DNA from 4 places in the Martelella lutilitoris genome. Region 4 is predicted to be linked to each of the others. Evidence: riboswitches for the same ligand, from Rfam matches in the RefSeq annotation. Region 4 holds a riboswitch; each other region holds the start of a gene.
The links. A riboswitch is a leader RNA that binds a small molecule or an ion and turns the genes downstream of it on or off. The one in region 4 is predicted to bind thiamine pyrophosphate.
Positions count from the first base shown of each region.

Region 1: another riboswitch for thiamine pyrophosphate. It lies ahead of JET14_RS01810 (ABC transporter permease); the one in region 4 lies ahead of thiC (phosphomethylpyrimidine synthase ThiC).
Region 2: another riboswitch for thiamine pyrophosphate. It lies ahead of thiB (thiamine ABC transporter substrate binding subunit); the one in region 4 lies ahead of thiC (phosphomethylpyrimidine synthase ThiC).
Region 3: another riboswitch for thiamine pyrophosphate. It lies ahead of thiE (thiamine phosphate synthase); the one in region 4 lies ahead of thiC (phosphomethylpyrimidine synthase ThiC).

Region 1 covers NZ_CP066786.1:372,640-377,020, reverse strand. Annotated here, with positions in the region: gene glyS (glycine--tRNA ligase subunit beta) at 1-537, shown strand, start outside; gene JET14_RS01820 (hypothetical protein) at 667-873, opposite strand; gene JET14_RS01815 (ABC transporter substrate-binding protein) at 1,052-1,993, opposite strand; gene JET14_RS01810 (ABC transporter permease) at 2,024-2,743, opposite strand; TPP riboswitch at 2,846-2,956, opposite strand; gene JET14_RS01805 (sugar porter family MFS transporter) at 3,190-4,381, shown strand, end outside.
Region 2 covers NZ_CP066786.1:4,013,654-4,018,034, forward strand. Annotated here, with positions in the region: gene JET14_RS18980 (glucan biosynthesis protein) at 1-1,076, opposite strand, end outside; gene JET14_RS18985 (FKBP-type peptidyl-prolyl cis-trans isomerase) at 1,477-1,914, opposite strand; TPP riboswitch at 2,180-2,296, shown strand; gene thiB (thiamine ABC transporter substrate binding subunit) at 2,344-3,357, shown strand; gene thiP (thiamine/thiamine pyrophosphate ABC transporter permease) at 3,371-4,381, shown strand, end outside.
Region 3 covers NZ_CP066786.1:3,985,583-3,989,963, forward strand. Annotated here, with positions in the region: gene JET14_RS18855 (MFS transporter) at 118-1,362, opposite strand; gene JET14_RS18860 (HAD family hydrolase) at 1,670-2,368, shown strand; TPP riboswitch at 2,386-2,488, shown strand; gene thiE (thiamine phosphate synthase) at 2,595-3,257, shown strand; gene JET14_RS18870 (TRAP transporter large permease subunit) at 3,254-4,381, shown strand, end outside.
Region 4 covers NZ_CP066786.1:4,290,619-4,294,999, reverse strand. Annotated here, with positions in the region: gene JET14_RS20280 (GntR family transcriptional regulator) at 12-704, shown strand; gene JET14_RS20275 (NAD(P)-dependent oxidoreductase) at 694-1,548, opposite strand; TPP riboswitch at 1,753-1,869, shown strand; gene thiC (phosphomethylpyrimidine synthase ThiC) at 1,968-3,770, shown strand; gene thiE (thiamine phosphate synthase) at 3,772-4,381, shown strand, end outside.

The sequences.
Region 1 (4,381 bases), 460 kb from region 4:
CTGTCGGTCTTCGATGATCGCGACCTGCTCTCCTTCTTCCACGACCGCTTCAAGGTCTATCTGCGCGACATGGGCGCGCGCCACGATCTGATCGACGCGGTGCTGTCGGCGGATTCGGATGATCTGGAAGTCGTTGCCCGCCGGGTGGAGGCGCTGACGAAGTTCCTCGATTCCGAGGACGGCAAGAACCTTCTTTCGGGCGAAAAGCGCGCCGGACAGCTGCTGGCGGCGGAAGAGAAGAAGAAGACGCGGGTTGCCGAAAAGGTCGATCCGGCGCTGTTTGAGACCGATGCCGAAAAGGCGCTCCACGACGCCATCCTTGCTGCCGCGAAGAAGGCGCGGGAAGCCTCGAAGCGGGAAGACTACTTCGCCGCCATGGAGGCGCTTTCGGCGCTGCGCGCGCCGGTCGACGCCTTCTTCGAGGATGTGCTGGTCAATGCCGAGGACGAGGCCGTGCGCGCAAACCGCTTGGCGTTGCTGGCGATGATCCGTGAAGCGACCGGGGCTGTCGCCGATTTCTCGAAGATTGCCGGCTAGAGCGCCGTGCGTCCTTTCGGACGCACAAAGGACGCTCTAACCTATTGAATCTGCGCATCGTGCTTTCCGAAAACCGATTCCAATTTTCGGGCCGATGCGCTGAGGGCCGCCGCCCTCTTCCGGCGCCGCTCAATCATGGCTGATCACATGCCGGACAAAACGCAGCACCAGATGCAGCGCCAGAAGCAGGGCGCCGACCAGGAGGACGAGATGGGCGAGCGGGGTCAGGAGGCTGCCCTCGATATCGCCAGCGACATCGCCATAGTGATAAAGGCCGAAACGGAAGGTCAGGGTGGCAAGGCCGATCACCACCAGCACCAGGCCGGCTAGTTTCATGTTCCGATCTCCCTGAGGCTGAAAAGCGCATGTTCGAGATCGGTCTTCCTCGGGACGGCGCGCCGCCGTCCGTCTTTCAACTTAAAAAAAGACCGAAACGCGAAAGACGGCCAGCGGCCGCCTTCCGGTATTTCGGTCCTTCTAACCCGGTTTTGTGGCGATTTGAGGCCGGAAAGGCCTATCCCCCGTAAAGCGAAACCGAGATGTCCGAAACCTCGGGCGCCTCCTCGATCAGTCCGTTTTCCGCCATGAATGCGCCGAACCGCTGGTAGCGGCCGGCATCGAACGCGGCCGGGCTCTTGGCAAAGCGTGCGATGGTGTCGGCAAAGGCCGTGCGGTTCAGTTCGTCGTCGAGATCGGGATAGGCCTCGGCGAACAGGGCCCAGGCCTCTTCCGGGTGGTTGGTGATGAAGATCGTTGCCCGCTCCACCGCATCGAGAAAACGCGGCAGCCGGTCATCGTCAATGAGTTCGCTGCGGGTCACATAGATCAGTTCGTCATAGACCGGAACGCCGTTTTCCTCCGGGAAGAAGGCCTTGCCCTCCTCGCCCTCGATCGCCATCTGGGTCAATTCGAAATTGCGGAACGCGCCGATTGTGGCATCGACCTGGCCCGACAGCAACGACTGGGTGAGGGCGAAATTGACATTCACCAGCGTGATGTCGTCCCGCGTGAGGCCGGCGCTCGCAAGCATGGCGGAGACGACCGCCTCCTCGATGCCGGCGACCGAAAAGCCGATCTTGCGGCCCTTGAGATCGCCAAGTGACTGCACCGGTCCGTTTGCCATCACCGTCAGCGTGTTGAGCGGTGTGGAGACCAGCGTGCCGAAGCGTTTGATGTCAATGCCGGCGGCATGGTCGAGATAGAGGTTCGGCTGGTAGTGAACGCCGATATCGGCCCGACCGGAAGCGACCATGCGCGGCACCATGGACGGATCGGCCGGCGGCACGAGGTCCACGTCGAGCCCCTCGTCGGCGAAATAGCCGTTCGCCTCGGCAATCACCATCGGCGCATGATCCGGGTTCACATACCATTCGAGGATGACGCTAAGCTTGTCATTGGCGGCGGCAAGGCCGGGCAGAAGCGTCAGAGCGGCGATAAGGGTAAGTTTCTTGAGCATTCATTCCTCCGTGAAAAACAGGTTGGCCGCTCATTGATGCGGCGACCAGCGGGTGAAAAAGGGCGCGGCGAGATCCACCGCCTTGCGAAACAGGACGGCCTCCAGCGCCAGAATGAACATGGCGGCAAACACCGTATCGGCCTGCATGCGGGCATTGGCCTGCACCATGACGAAGCCGAGACCGCCGGCAGCGCCCACCCATTCGCCGACGACGGCGCCAAGAGGGGCAAGCGGTGCGGCGATGCGCAGGCCCGAAAACAGTTGCGGCATGGCAAGCGGCAGCCGGATGAGAACGAGAAGCTGCCAGTGTCCGGCGCCATCGAGATGCGCGGCCTTGACGATGGCGCTGTCGGTGCGCGACAGCCCGTCGGCGAAATTGGAGGCGACCGGAAAGAAGACGATGATCATCGTCATCACCACCTTGGACGTGATGCCGAAGCCGAACCAGAGCACCAGCATGGGCGCGATGACGAAGACCGGGAACGACTGCAGCACGACGAGCGCCGGCCAGACGAGACGCCCGAAGCGCGGAAATCCGGCAAGCAGGAAGGCGGCGCCGGCGCCAAAAGCCGCGCCGGCGGCAAAGCCGGCGATGATCTCGCGCAGCGTGATGAGGGCGTTCGAGAGGAGGTAGGCATGGCCGGTCCACAGCCTTGCGGCGACGGCAGAGGGCGCGGGCAGGATATAGCGGGGGAGCGCAAACAGCGTGACGACCGCCTGCCAGAGCAGGAGGAGCGCAGCAATCACCATCAGGGATTTCAAAACGGCGAAAAGGCTTTGTCTCAAGTCCCCTCTCCCGGGCGCGGCCGGGCAGCGGACGTAACAAAACAGGCTGATTTTATGGGCGTATCGCTCAACACCAAACTCCGTTCCTACGCCGGCATGACCCGGATCAGGTTCAAGGGTTCGGCTTCAAGCCATCTCAGCATCTTCGCAAAGAAGATCGCACCCCTCGGATGGGCTTATCTATGCCTGCGCAGGACGGTCCGGTCAAGGGGCGCTGACGCAGCTTCCGGCCGCGGAAAGGGAATAGAGTTGACAAGCAGGGTGGTTTTCATCTTCAAGTTGTCATGAAGGCATGGCTACAGACGGAATTTTCAGCTAGCGTTCACAAAAAAAGGCTAAGGGTCAGGGACAGAAAGACACTGACCGGCGTACCGGCACCCCGGCTGCGCCCGAAATGCGGAGGAAACCCAATGCTTATCGCCATCGTCATCGTGGCGGCGCTTTTCGGCATGCTCTTCGGCTTTGACCAGGGCGTGATCTCCGGCGCGTTGCCGTTCATCAAACAGGACTTCACGATCACGCCCTTCATGGAAGGCGTGATCACCTCGGCCGTGCCGCTCGGCGCGGTGGCGGGCACATTGCTTGCCATGATCACCACCGACCGCTACGGCCGAAAGCCGATGCTGATCCTCGGCGCCGTGATCTTCCTCGTCGGCTCGCTGATTTCCGCCTTCGCCTTCAACCAGTATGTGCTGACGCTCGCCCGCCTTCTGATCGGCGTCGGCATCGGCGCATCGGCCATGACCGCCCCTATGTTCCTGGCGGAAGTGGCGCCGGCACGCATTCGGGGCACCATCGTCTCGGCCTTCCAGCTGATGATTACGATCGGCATCATGATTTCCTACATGTCGGACGCGGCCTTCGGCGGCACCGGCGACTGGCGCTGGATGATCGGCGTTGGCGTGTTCCCGTCGATCATCGCCCTTGTCGGTATCCTTCTGTCGCCGGAAACGCCGCGTTGGCTGACGCTGAATTCGAACGCCGACAAGGCGCGCGACATCATCGCCAAGCTGCAGCCGGAGTGTTCCGACGCCGAAATCGATGAAATCATCGCCGAGATCAAGGAAAGCGCAAAGGACGAGGAGGCCGCCCCCGCCTGGAGCACCTTCCTGAAAAAGGGCATCCTGCCGGTCACGAGCTTTGCCATGATCGTGTTCGTGCTGCAGCAGCTCTCCGGCATCAACGCGATCATCTATTACGCGCCGGAAATCTTCAAGAGCGCCGGCTTCTCCGGCACCATGACCCAGCTTCTGGCCACCGTCGGCATCGGCGTCGTCAATGTGGCGCTGACGATCGTCGCCATGTATCTGGTTGAATCCATCGGCCGGCGCAAGCTGCTGATCCTGGGTTTCATCGGCACCGCCGCCTCGATGGCGCTGGTAACCGTCGCGACCATGATGGATGTCGCCGCGACCCCCTATCTGGCCATGATCGGCATCTTTGCCTTCATCGCCTTTTTCGCCGTCAGCCTCGGTCCGTTGCCCTGGCTCTACATGGCGGAACTCTTCCCGCTTCGGCTGCGACCGCGCGGGATGGCTCTGGCATCGATCGCCAACTGGTTCTTCAACTTCGTCGTCGCCCTGCTCTTTCCCGAGCTTCTGG
Region 2 (4,381 bases), 280 kb from region 4:
TGGGCTTCGGCATCCTGGTAGTCCTCGAAATCGCGATGGCGCTGGTAAAGGCCGAAGGCGCGCGGATCGGTCTCGGCGAAGAAGGAATTGGCGAGCTTCTTCGCGTTCTGCAGGTTGCGCCACAGCTCGGTTCCGTCCGCCCGCACGATCTTCAGACCCTCGCTGTCGTGGACCCGCTCGCGATAGTCATCGAAAGCGTGGTGGTTGGCCGGCCCGAACAGGAACATCGACGTCATGGGAGCAACGCCGAGACGGGCGATATCGTTCCGGAAAAACAGCCGCGCCGTCACATCCATGCGCGTGTTCTTGCCGGGCGTGATCACGAACCGGTAGGCCCCGGCCACGCTCGGACCGTCGAGTTCGGCAAAAACTATGATCTTCTCGCCCTCGGCTGCCGGCCGGACGATGTAGAAGGCGGAGAACCGCGGAAACTCCTCGCCCTCGTTCGTCGCGGTGTTGATTGCCAGCCCGCGCGCCGAAAGCCCGTAGAGATTGCCCTGGCCGAGCGCGCGAAAATAGGATGAGCCGAGGAAGGAGATCAGTTCGTCGGAAACATCGGACCGGTTCAGCGGATAGTTGATGCGGAAACCGGCAACGCCGGGCAGTTCGACATCCTTGAACTGCTCGGCGTCAAGCGGCGCGCGAAAAATGAAGTCACTGGCCGAGAACACCAGTTTCTCAGCCTTGCCGTTGGCAACCTCGTAGATCTCGACCGGTGTCTTGAACAACCAGCCGAGCGAAAAAGCCTGCAGCTGGAAATCCGACTGGTCCCGCCATATAGCCTTGTTCGGATCGTAGCGGACCGCGCGATAGTCATCGTAATGGAGCGATTCGAACGGCGCGGGGACATTCTGTGCCGGTTCCTGATACGGTTTGGCGGCGCGCGCCTTCATTCGGGCCGTCAGCGTATCGAAGGTAAAGGCGTCCGGCGACGGCGCCTCCGCCTGCACGGCGTCGTTCTGGTCCGGCACCTTGGCGGGTTCGACGGCTGCGTCCTGCCCGATTGCGCGCCCTGCAAAGCCGGAAAAAGCCAGCGCGCCGACCGCCGTTTGCGCCAGAAAAAAACGTCTCTTCATTCAAATTCCCGTCGGTTGAAAAAGAAGCTTCCGCAATGTTGCATGGCACCAAATCCAGCGCCGAAACGTCTTCTTTGGAAAGGTCTGCCCTTGTCCCGAAACAGCGCGGAAATTGCCTTCGCGGCACGCGCGGACGAGTCCGTAACGGCGGAGCGCCGGTTCGGTTCCACGTCCAGGCAAAAAACCAATGCAAGTTTCCATGCGTTAACAGATAGGGCCCATTCTTGCGCGCACCAAAAGGGGCTGGAACGCCGCGTTGCATTCCAGCCCCATTTATAAGGCAGCCATTCAACCAAAGAATGGCAAGATCATGGCAATATGCCTTCTTCGCGCCGCAATATTTTCGACCGTCCGGAGGACGGCGTCAAGATGGCGGCGCTGCCGAAAAACGCCTTTTTTATCAGGCGGCTTTCACGATTTCGACGAGCTCTATGGCAAAGTTCAGATCCTGTCCGGCGAGCGGATGGTTGGCGTCGACGGTGACCTGCTCTTCCTCGACCTTGGTAACGATCAGCGGCACGGTCTGGCCGTCTGGCGTGCGGGCCTGCAGCTGCATGCCGGGCGCCACATCGACCTCCGCCGGCATGGCCGAACGCGGCACGACCTGAACCTTCTGCGGATCATGCGGCCCATAGGCCTCGTCGGAGGGAACCTGAACCTGCCGGTTGTCGCCGACAGTCATGCCGGCGATCTCGCGGTCGAGTCCGGGAATGATCTGGCCGGCGCCGACCGTGAACTCCAGCGGCTGGCGACCCTCCGAAGAATCGAAGGTCGAACCGTCGTTGAGCGTTCCGGTATAGTGAATACGAACGGTGTCCCCGCTCTTTGCTTCTGCCATTTCGTGTGCTCCTTCCTTGAACACCGAGCGCGACAGCGAAAGACAGGCAAATGCCCGGCCCGCGCCGTAGCGCCGTTTCTCTTTCCTGAAGCGCGTACAAGGTCATTCTCGCGCGCTGCAGAGGATTGAGCCGACACACTTTCCTGCATGACGACTGGCGGGCACATCCGGAAATCCGGATGTGCCCCATACCTAGTCACTTTCGCCGACTATTTCAAATAGGCCGGAGCCCTTGAATTCGCGGCCCGGCCGCGATAGGTGTCGGAAAGCTCTAACGGGGTGCGGAACGCTGATCCTAGCGTCAACCGCTGAGAGGTACGAAGACCAACCCGAGGAACCTGATCCGGTTAAGACCGGCGGAGGGATTAGACGCGTGAACCAGAAGACGCCCTTTTCCCTTATTGATTGCGACAGCACGAAGGAGGCGTCATGTCAGCCCACCATATGAAAATCGCGATTGCGGCACTGGCATTCGGTGCAGCCGGCAGCGCCCATGCCCAGGATGGCAAGGTGCTGACCGTCTATACCTATGAAAGCTTCAACACGGAATGGGGCCCGGGGCCGCTGGTAAAGGACGCCTTCGAGGCCCAATGCGGCTGCACCGTCAAATTCGTCGGCGCGGAAGACGGCGTCGCGCTGTTGAACCGGCTGAAGCTCGAGGGCCGCACGAGCCCGGCCGATATCGTGCTCGGCCTCGACAACAACCTGATCCACGAGGCGAAGGAGACGGGACTTTTTGCCGCATCCGGGGTCTCGACCGAAAACCTCGCCATTCCCGGCGGCTTTGACGACGATATTTTCGTGCCCTTCGACTACGGCTATTTCGACATCGTTTACGACAGCGAGAGTATCGAAACCCCGCCGACAACGCTCGATGACCTCGTCAATGGACCGAGCGACGAAAAAATCGTCATCGAGGATCCGCGCACCTCCACACCGGGGCTTGGCATGCTGTTGTGGATGAAGGCAGTCTACGGCGACGAGGCGGCGGCGAAGTGGGAGACGCTTTCAAAGCGCATTCTGACGGTCGCGCCCGGCTGGTCCGAGGCCTACGGTCTCTTCACCAGCGGCGAGGCGCCGATGGTGCTGTCCTACACCACCTCGCCCGCCTATCACCAGATTGCCGAGGAGACCGACCGCTACAAGGCGGCCGATATCGAAGACGGGCTCTATGTCCAGATCGAGGTCGCTGGCATGACGGAGATGGCCGAGGACCCGGCGCTGGCAAAGTCCTTCCTCGAATTTGTCCTGACGCCCGGCTTTCAGGACGCGATCCCGACGCATAACTGGATGATGCCCGTGGCGCAGACATCCGACCCCCTGCCCGCGGCATTCCAGAACGCGGTCATGCCGGACAAGACCCTGCAGTTCGCCCCCGACGTGGTGGCCGAAAACCGTCAGGCCTGGATCGATGAGTGGCTGAACGCCATGAGCGCGCGGTGACGGGACCGTAACCGTGTATCTGACAGGGGCGGAGTTCCGCCGCAGCCTTTCCGCCGGCCTTGTCGCCCTTCTCGCCGTCCTCGGCTTCATCGCCGTGGCAGTCGCGTCGCTTGCCGGTTTCGGACGGCTTGCCGATGCGGCGGCGGTCCTCAACGAGCCCTATGTCTGGCGCATCCTGCGCTTCACGCTCTATCAGGCTTGCCTGTCAACGCTGATCTCCGTCGCTCTGGCCATCCCCGTAGCGCTTGCCATGGCAAGGCGTCCGCAGTTTCCCGGTCGCATCTGGATCGTCCGGCTCATGGCCGTGCCGCTCGGGCTTCCGGTGCTGATCGGGGCGCTCGGCATTATCGGCATCTGGGGACGACAGGGCCTGTTCAACGATATGCTGGATCTGGCCGCGCTCGGTCGCCCGCTGCAGATCTATGGCCTGCAGGGCATTCTGATCGCCCATGTCTATTTCAACCTGCCGCTTGCCGCCCGCCTCATTCTGGCGGGGCTTGAACGCGTGCCGCAGGAATATTTCAAGACGGCAGCGATGCTCGCCATGCCGCAGCGCAGCGTGTTCCGCCTGATCGAATGGCCGGTGATCGCGCCGCTGATCGCGGGCGTGGCCGGCCTTATCTTCATGCTCTGCGCCACCTCGTTCACGCTGGTGCTGATCCTTGGCGGCGGGCCGGCGGCGACCACGATCGAGGTCGCGATCTACCAGGCGCTGCGGTTTGATTTCAATCCCGCCCGCGCCGTCGCTCTTTCCGGCCTGCAGATCGTGCTGACAGCGCTGGTCCTTGCTGCACTTGCCTTCCTGCCGCGGGCGGGCGATCCGGGAACAAGCGCCAGCAGCGAGGCCGGCCGCCGCCCCGATGCGGACCATCGGCTGTCGCGCGGCTTCGATTTCGCGCTGATCGCGCTTTTCACGCTTTGGCTTATCCTGCCGCTCGCCGTCATCGTGGTAAAGGGCGCGGGCGCCGATCTGATCGGTTTGCTCGTCGAACCCGTCTTCCTCAGAGCGACGGCGACCAGCCTC
Region 3 (4,381 bases), 310 kb from region 4:
CTTGGGGAATCCGCGAAAAGAGTCCGACGGAAATAAACGCCCGGCGCCCGCCTTGAACGGGAGCGCCGAGATTAATGCGATCATGCTTTCGGAAGTGTTAAGGCAGGGCCGACGGCCTCACGCGGCGGCGGCAATAGCGGGCGCGGCGCGCTCGCGCACGGTCAGGTGGATGGCGGCGGAGAGAATGCCGAGCGCGATCGCGGCATACCAGATCACGTCGTAATTGCCGTAGCGGTCAAACCAGGCGCCGCCGAGCCAGACGCCCAAAAAGCCGCCGAGCTGATGGCTGAGGAAGACAAACCCGAACAGCGTGCCCATGGCGCGCGGGCCGAACATGACGACGATCAGCGCACTCGTCAGCGGCACGGTGGAAAGCCAGAGCACGCCCATGACGAGGCCGAAGATGAGCACCGAAACCGGCGTCAGCGGCAGCCAGATGAAGACGAGAATAACCACGGCGCGCAAGGCATAGATGGCGGCCAGGACATGCGGCTTGGCGAAGAAATTGCCAAGCCGCGCGGCAATCAGCGTGCCGAAGATGTTGGCAAAGCCGGCAAGCGCCAGCGCCTTCAGACCGAGCGCGCGCAGTTCCGGCGCGGAAAGCGTCGTGCCGGTGCAGAAATTCTGCACATAATTCGGCAGATGCGCGGTGATGAAGGCGAGATGAAAACCGCAAACAAAGAAGCCGGCCGCCAGCATGACGAAACTGCCATGGCCGAAGGCGGCGCGGATGGTCTGCGGCAGGTCGATGTCGGTCTCGGCGGCAGAGCCCTTGTTTTTCACATGCAGGAAGGGGATGGCGAGCGCCATCGGCGCCAGCAGCGCGGTGATGATCAGAAGCGTCGTCTGCCAGTCGAACCGGCTGATCAGGAAGGCCGTCAGAAGCGGCAGAACCGCCTGGCCGGCCGAACCCATGGCCGAGGCGACGCCAAGGTAGAAGCCGCGCTTCTCCGCAGGCGCGGCGCGGCCGACCACGGCCAGAACCGTGCCGAAGGCCGTGCCCGAAACGCCCATGCCGACGAGAACGCCCGCCCCCATATGCTGGGCGAAGGGTGAGGCCCCGAAAACGCAGATGAGCATGCCGAGCACATAGCAGCCGAAGCCGAGCCAGAGCGCGCGCCGGTCGCCGAACTTGTCGGCCAGCATGCCGAAGAATGGCTGCGCCAGCCCCCAGACGAGGTTCTGGATGGCAATCGACAGCGAGAAAATCTCGATCCGGCCGGCGAACAGATCGTCCGAGAGCGGCAGGACGACACCGCCGAACACCGAGCGCACGCCAAAGGACAGGGCCAGCACCAGCCCGCCCGCCAGCATGATGATCAGCATGTCGCGGTCGATGCCGCTGCTCCTGGCTTGTTGCATGATATCTTTCCCGAAATATCCCTTGCGCCAGAATTAGCAGGGATCAGGAAAGATGAATATCCAATATCTCTGATTTCAGACGTCAGCGTTCTTGATGTCAGAGCTTCACCTCGGGCTTCGGCAATTAAGCGCCGTCTCGACCGCCGCGCGAGACCTGCATAAGCAATTGATATTCATTAATTTTCGATCGGACCTCCCGGCATCCGGATTTGCAATTGGCCGCAAAACAGGCCATAGCAGGCAGCAAGATGGGAACGGCGCGGCCTCGACGGCGTCGTCTCAACCGAAGCGTATTGGCCAGGAAACCATGATAAAGACAGTCATTTTCGACTTTGACGGCGTGATTGCCGACAGCGAGATCATCGCGCTTGCCGAGCTTCAGGTATCGCTTGCCCAATACGGGGTCGCGGTTGACTGGGATATGCTGGTCGAGGAATTCCTGGGTTCTTCGGTCAGGCAGATCATCGCTTTCGTGGAGGGACAGACCGGCAGGGCGGTCGATCCCGATTTCCAGGAGGCGTGGTATGCGCGGCTGTTTGACCGCTATCGCCGCGAGTTGAAGCCGATGGCCGGCGCTGAAGCCATGCTTGACCGGCTGGAGGCGGCCGGGATCGACTACTGCATCGCCTCCGGCGGGTCCTACAAGAGGCTCGGCGTCGCGCTTCAGGCGATCGGTTTTGCCCAACGCTTCGAAGGCCGGGCCTTCAGCGCCGAATCGGTAGAACACGGCAAGCCGGCGCCCGATCTTTTCCTCTACGCTGCCGAAAAACGCGGCGCCCTGCCGAAGGAGTGCGTGGTGCTGGAAGACGCCATCGCCGGCGTGACCGGCGCGGGACGCGCCGGCATGCGCGTTTTCGGGTTTACCGGCGGCAGCCATCTTGAGGGCGTCAGGCCGCTTCATGCCGAACGGCTTCGGGCCGCGGGCGCCGACATGGTGCTCACGGCGCTTTCCGATTTCGGGACGCTGGCCCTTGACGCCGGTCGAGACCGGTTGACACCGGGCTGAAAGCCCGACAGAATCCCGTTCATTCCGAGGGGAGCATCCTGCGATGCTGAGATGGCAACGAGCCGGACCCTTGAACCTGATCCGGGTCATTCCGGCGTAGGAACGGAAAAATCGGCTATTCCCCCTTGTTTTCGCTTCCGCGCCGGTCTCCGCAATACCATGGAGGTCGTCATATGTCGTTGGAATTTCGCCGCAGCCGCCTTTTGCAGGCGGGTGAGACGCAGCCATGAGGACGGTCGATTATCGCCTGAACGCCCTGGTCGATGCCGGGCTGGTCGAGACCGCGCCGCTTGCCGAACTGGCGCGGCATGCCGCCGAAAACGGCGCGACCTTGATCCAGTATCGCGACAAATACGCCAAGACCCGCCAGATGATCGAACGGGCCGTGGAAATTCGCAAGGCGCTTGAGCCGACTGGCGTTCCGCTGGTGGTCAATGACCGGGTCGACGTCGCGCTCGCGGCAGAAGCCGCCGGCGTCCATCTCGGCGCAGACGACATGGAACCGGAAACGGCGCGACGGCTGCTCGGGACGGACGCCATTATCGGCCTGACCGTCAAGAATGCGTCCGACGGCGCGCGGGCGGCAGCGGCTCCGGTTGACTATGCCTGTATCGGCGGCGTGTTTCATACGCTCTCCAAGATCAACTCCGACCCGCCGGTGGGCCTTGAGGGGTTTCGCGCGCTGCGCCGCGGCCTGAAGAAGGCGAGGCCGGACCTGCCGGTCGGCGCGATCGCCGGAATCAAGCTCGAACACGTGCCCGAGCTGATCGCCGACGGGGCCGACGGCGTTGCCGTGATCTCTGCAATCTTCCATGCGCCCGATGTGACGAAGGCGACCCGCGACTTCCGCCGGGCCGTCGACGCGGCGATCGCGATCCGGGCGCGATGACATCGGCTGCAATCGAGCGCGTGGCCGGCCGCCTTGCGGACAGGCTTCAGACGACGCTTTCGATGATCGCGGGCGTCGTTCTGGCGCTGATGCTCGCGCTCGTCCTCCTCAGCGTCGTGCTCCGCTATGTCTTCCGGACCGGGCTGATCGGCACCGAGGAGCTCGGCATCTGGCTGAATGTGGCGCTGGTCTTTCTTGCCGCGCCGCTTGCCATGACCGGCCCGCTCGCCATGCGGCTTGAACTCCCCTTTTCAAGGCGGGCGGAATTGCCTGCCCGCATCATCGCCGACGCAGTCAGCCTCATCGCTGCCCTTGTGCTCGCCCTTGGCAGCGCTCGCGTCGCAACGCTGATCGGGGGCACCTCGCCGACCCTCGGCCTGCCCGAATGGGTGCGCTTTGCCGTCACCGGCACGGGCGGCGCGCTGATCGCCGCGACCCTTGCCCTCAGGCGCATCAGCGAACGGCGGTTCCTGTCGCTTGCGGTTTCTGCCGGCCTGGCCGGCCTCATCTCCCTCGCATGCCTGCGTTTCAATCTGGCAACGGCCGTTCCGCCGAGCGCCGCGATTGCGCTTTTCGCCGCCATCGGCCTGATCGCGGCTGCCCCGCTTGCCCATGCCTTCCTCGCCGCGGCCCTTGTCGCCATGCCCTTCGGCGGCAGTCTGGCGCCGGAAACGATGGTGACGACGGCGGTTTCCGGCATGTCGCATTTCCTGCTTCTGGCGATCCCCTTCTTTCTCTTGACGGGAGCGGCCCTTTCGGCCTCCGGCGCGGCCGCGCATCTTGTCGCCTTCGCAGCATCGCTTGTCGGCCACCGGCGCGGTGGCCTGGCGCAGACGGTACTCGCCACCGGCGCGCTGTTTTCCGGCGCGTCCGGTTCGTCGGTTGCCAATGCGGTGTTTTCAGCCACAACCTTCCAGCCCGAACTGGTGCGTCACGGCTACCCGCCGGCCCGCGCAGGGGCGATCATCGCCGCCTCTTCGGTGCTCGACAATGTGATCCCGCCGTCAATCGCCTTTCTCATTCTTGCGGCCGCGACCGACCTCTCGGTCGGCAAGCTGCTTGTCGGCGGGCTCGCCGCCGGCCTTGTCATGGCGGCGAGCCTTGCCGTCGCCATTCACCTGACG
Region 4 (4,381 bases):
CGGAGATGGATATGACGGAAGCAAGTCTCGATTTTCTGGGGCCGGTCGATTTCACCAAGGCGATCGCCCCGCAGGTGCACAGGAAGCTGCGCAACGCGATCATCCGCAATTTTCTTGTGCCCGGCCGCCGGGTCTCGGAAGCCGGTGTAGCCGAAGCGCTAAAGGTCTCGCGCCAGCCGGTGCGCGAGACCTTTATCCTGCTTGCCGAGCAGGGCATGCTCGACATCCGTCCCAAGAGCGGCAGCAGCGTTCCGCAGATTTCGATTTCGAAGGTGGTTCAGATTCAGGCCATTCGCGAGGCTATCGAGGCCGATGTCGCGCGCGCGGCTGCGCGGCTGATGACCAAGCCTCAGATCGACGCGCTTTATCGCCAGCTTGAACATCAGAGTGACGCGCAGGCGCGGGCCGCTTCCGATTTCATGGAACTGGACGACCTGTTTCACAAGACGCTGGCGCAAGGCGCGGATCTGCCCTTCGCCTGGAACGTTATCGAAATGCAGAAGGCGCAACTCGACCGCGTCCGCTTCCTGGCCTTGAGCAAGGAGCCCTCGAAAGGCATACCGGCGCAACACTTTGCCATTGTGGAAGCGATTGCCGCCCATAACCCGGAGCGGGCGGAGATGGAAATGCGCGCGCATCTGCGCGACGTTCTGCGCGACCTGCCCGTCATCGCCCGCAAGTACAGCGACTATTTCAAGGAATAGGCGAGGCGTCGCCGCCACGTTCCGCGCGGGCCTCGAACGCCCGGACGACGGCGATCATGTCGTCCGCCCTGCTGCCCATGGCCTCCGTCTCCGCATAGAGCGCCACACAGGCCCCCATCAGCGGAAAAGCGGCGCCTGCAGACTTTGCCGCGTCGACCACGAGGCGGCTGTTCTTCAGAACATCGGAAATTCCGGCCTGGCGGGCAAAGTCACGGCGCCGGAGCATGTCGACCTTGGTTCTGGAAACGTCGCTGGCCATCGGCCCGGCGTTCAGGATTTCTGCGAACCGGTCCATGGCGAGCCCTTGCCGCGCCGCGAAGTGTCCCGCCTCCGCCAGTCCCGTCACCATGGTGATCAGGAAGGTGTTGACCGCAAGTTTCATCTGCAAGGCCGCCGGCACGGGGCCGCAGTCGAAAACCTGTTTGCAGACCGGTGCCAGAAGGGTGTGCAGGGGGACGAGATCCTCCGGCGCGCCCGCGAGCATGCCGATGAGTTGCCCGGCCTCGGCCGGCTTGCGGGAACCGGAGACCGGAGCCTCCACGTAACGGCCTCCGGCGGCTGTGATCTCTTTGGAAAGCTTGCGGGAGTAGTCCGCCGAAACGGTGCCCATGGAGACGATGGAATGTCCGCCGACCCGTTCGGCGAAGCGGTCCGTCGCGCGTCCGAGAACGCTGTCCGTGGCGCCCTCGTTCTCAAGCACCAGGAGCACTGTTTCGCACCGGGAAAAGAGGTCGTCCACCGTCAGCGCCGCGTCGGCGCCGGCCTTTTCGAGCGGCAGGCAGCGTTCCGGCGTCCGGTTCCAGACGAAAAGAGGAATACCAGCATGAACGAGGTTCAGCGCCATGGGTGTTCCCATGGTGCCCAGGCCGATGAAACCCGTCGGTTTGCTTCCTGCTGTGAGTGCGTTCTGATCAGACATGGACTAAAAGGTAACCCTGCCAATCAGTTTCGAAAAACAAAATTTATTAAAGTATAAAATTCGAAAAACGGATACGTTTTATTGTTGGCAGCAGGCGTTGACAAGCGTCTGCAACCGGCGCAATTTCGGAGCGCTCACCCGGGGGGTCCCGACAAGGGGCTGAGATACTGCTGGCTTACGCAGCGCAGTGACCCGATGAACCTGATCCAGTTCACACTGGCGTAGGGATGGTGCATCGGCTGCGCGGGATGAAGCCCGCTGACCTTCTCAGGTGCAATGCGCGGCCTCCTCCATTCAACGTCGAACTGGGTCTCCAACGCCAAGAGCTATGGAGGCTCCGACCGATGCAAGATTTATCTCCGACCGTCACCACAGGCCCGCTGCCGGCCTCCCGCCGCGTCTGGCACAAGGGCGTGCTGCACCCCGATATCCGTATCCCCATGCGCGAGATCGACGTACACCCGAGCGCCGGCGAGCCGCCCGTCACCGTCTATGACAGTTCCGGCCCCTATACCGATCCGGATGCCGCCTTTACCATCGAGGGCGGCCTGCCGCGGCTGCGCGAAGGCTGGATCGCCGCGCGCGGCGACACCCAGGCCTATGACGGCCGCCATGTGAAGCCGGAGGACAACGGCTTTGCCGAGGGCAAGCGGCTGGTGCCGGAATTTCCTGTGCGCCATCAGCCGCGGCGGGCGACGGATGGCAAGGCCGTGACCCAGATGGCCTATGCCCGCGCCGGGATCGTGACGCCCGAAATGGAGTTCGTCGCCATCCGCGAAAATCTCGGGCGCAGGGCTGCGAAAGAGGCCTTGATGCGCGATGGCGAAGCCTTCGGCGCAACGATCCCGGATTTCATCACGCCCGAATTCGTACGAAATGAAGTGGCGGAAGGCCGGGCAATCATCCCCGCCAATATCAACCATCCCGAGGCCGAACCGATGGCAATCGGGCGGAACTTTCTGGTGAAGATCAACGCCAATATCGGCAATTCGGCGGTCACCTCGTCAATGGCCGAGGAAGTGGAAAAGATGGTCTGGGCCACGCGCTGGGGCGCCGACACGGTGATGGATCTCTCCACCGGCCGCAACATCCACAATATCCGCGACTGGATCATCCGCAATGCGCCGGTTCCGATCGGAACCGTGCCGCTCTATCAGGCGCTGGAAAAGGTCGGCGGCATTGCCGAAGACTTAAGCTGGGAAGTCTTCCGCGACACGCTGATCGAGCAGGCCGAACAGGGCGTGGATTACTTCACCATCCATGCCGGGGTCAGGCTGCACATGATCCCGATGACGGTGGGCCGGGTGACCGGAATCGTTTCACGCGGTGGCTCGATCATGGCCAAGTGGTGCCTGCATCATCATCGCGAGAGTTTTCTCTATGAGCATTTCGACGAGATCTGCGATATTGCCCGCGCCTATGATGTGTCGTTCTCGCTCGGCGACGGTCTGCGGCCCGGCTCTATTGCCGATGCCAATGACGAGGCGCAGTTCGCCGAGTTGGAGACGTTGGGCGAGTTGACGCAGATTGCCTGGGTGAAGGATTGCCAGGTGATGATCGAGGGCCCCGGCCATGTGCCGATGCACAAGATCAAGGCCAATATGGACAAGCAGCTTGCGGCCTGCGGCGAGGCGCCGTTCTACACGCTCGGGCCGCTCACCACCGATATCGCGCCAGGCTACGACCACATCACCTCCGGCATCGGCGCGGCAATGATCGGCTGGTTCGGCACGGCGATGCTATGCTATGTCACGCCGAAGGAACATCTCGGTTTGCCCGACCGCGACGATGTGAAGACCGGGGTCATCGCCTACAAGATCGCCGCTCATGCCGCCGATCTCGCCAAGGGGCACCCAGCCGCCCGCATCCGCGACGACGCGTTGTCGCGCGCGCGCTTCGAGTTCCGCTGGGAGGACCAGTTCAACCTGTCGCTCGACCCGGAAACCGCGCGGTCGATGCATGACGAGACCCTGCCGAAGGAAGCGCACAAGGTGGCGCATTTCTGTTCGATGTGCGGCCCGAAATTCTGCTCGATGCGCATTTCCCACGATATCCGCGCTGAGGCACAGAAGGAGGGCATGGCGAAGATGGCGGAGAAATTCCGCGAAGGCGGGGCGCTCTACGTGCCGCTGGAAAGCGAGGCCTGACATGGCTCAAGGCGCTCCCTGTCTGCGGCGATCCTTCGACCTGTCGCTCTATCTGGTTCTCGATCCCGGCCTTTGCGCCGGGATCGGCATGGTCGAGACCGCGCGCCGCGCCGTGGCGGGCGGGGTGAGCACGGTGCAGCTTCGCGACAAGACCGGCGGCACGGCGGCCATGATCGAAACCGGACGGGCGCTGAAGGCGGCGCTCGCCGGCAGCGGCGCGGCACTGATCATCAATGACGATGTGGAGGCGGCGGCGGCGATCGGCGCGGATGGCGTTCACATCGGGCAGGGCGACATGGGCGCGGCCGAGACGCGGGCGCTGATCGGCCCGCAAGCGATCCTCGGCCTGACGGTGGAAACCCCGGCGCTTGCCGCCGCAGCCGATCCCGCGCTGGTCGACTATATCGGCGCCGGACCGGTCTTTGCCACGCCCACCAAGGCCGACCATAAGACGCCCGTCGGCTTTGACGGTCTGAAAGCGCAGATTGCAGCGAGCCCGGTTCCCGCCGTCGCCATCGGCGGCTTGAAGACCGGGCATGTGGCCGAGGTTTTCGCCGCCGGCGCACAGGGCTTGGCCGTGGTATCGGCAATCTGTGGCCAGCCCGATCCCG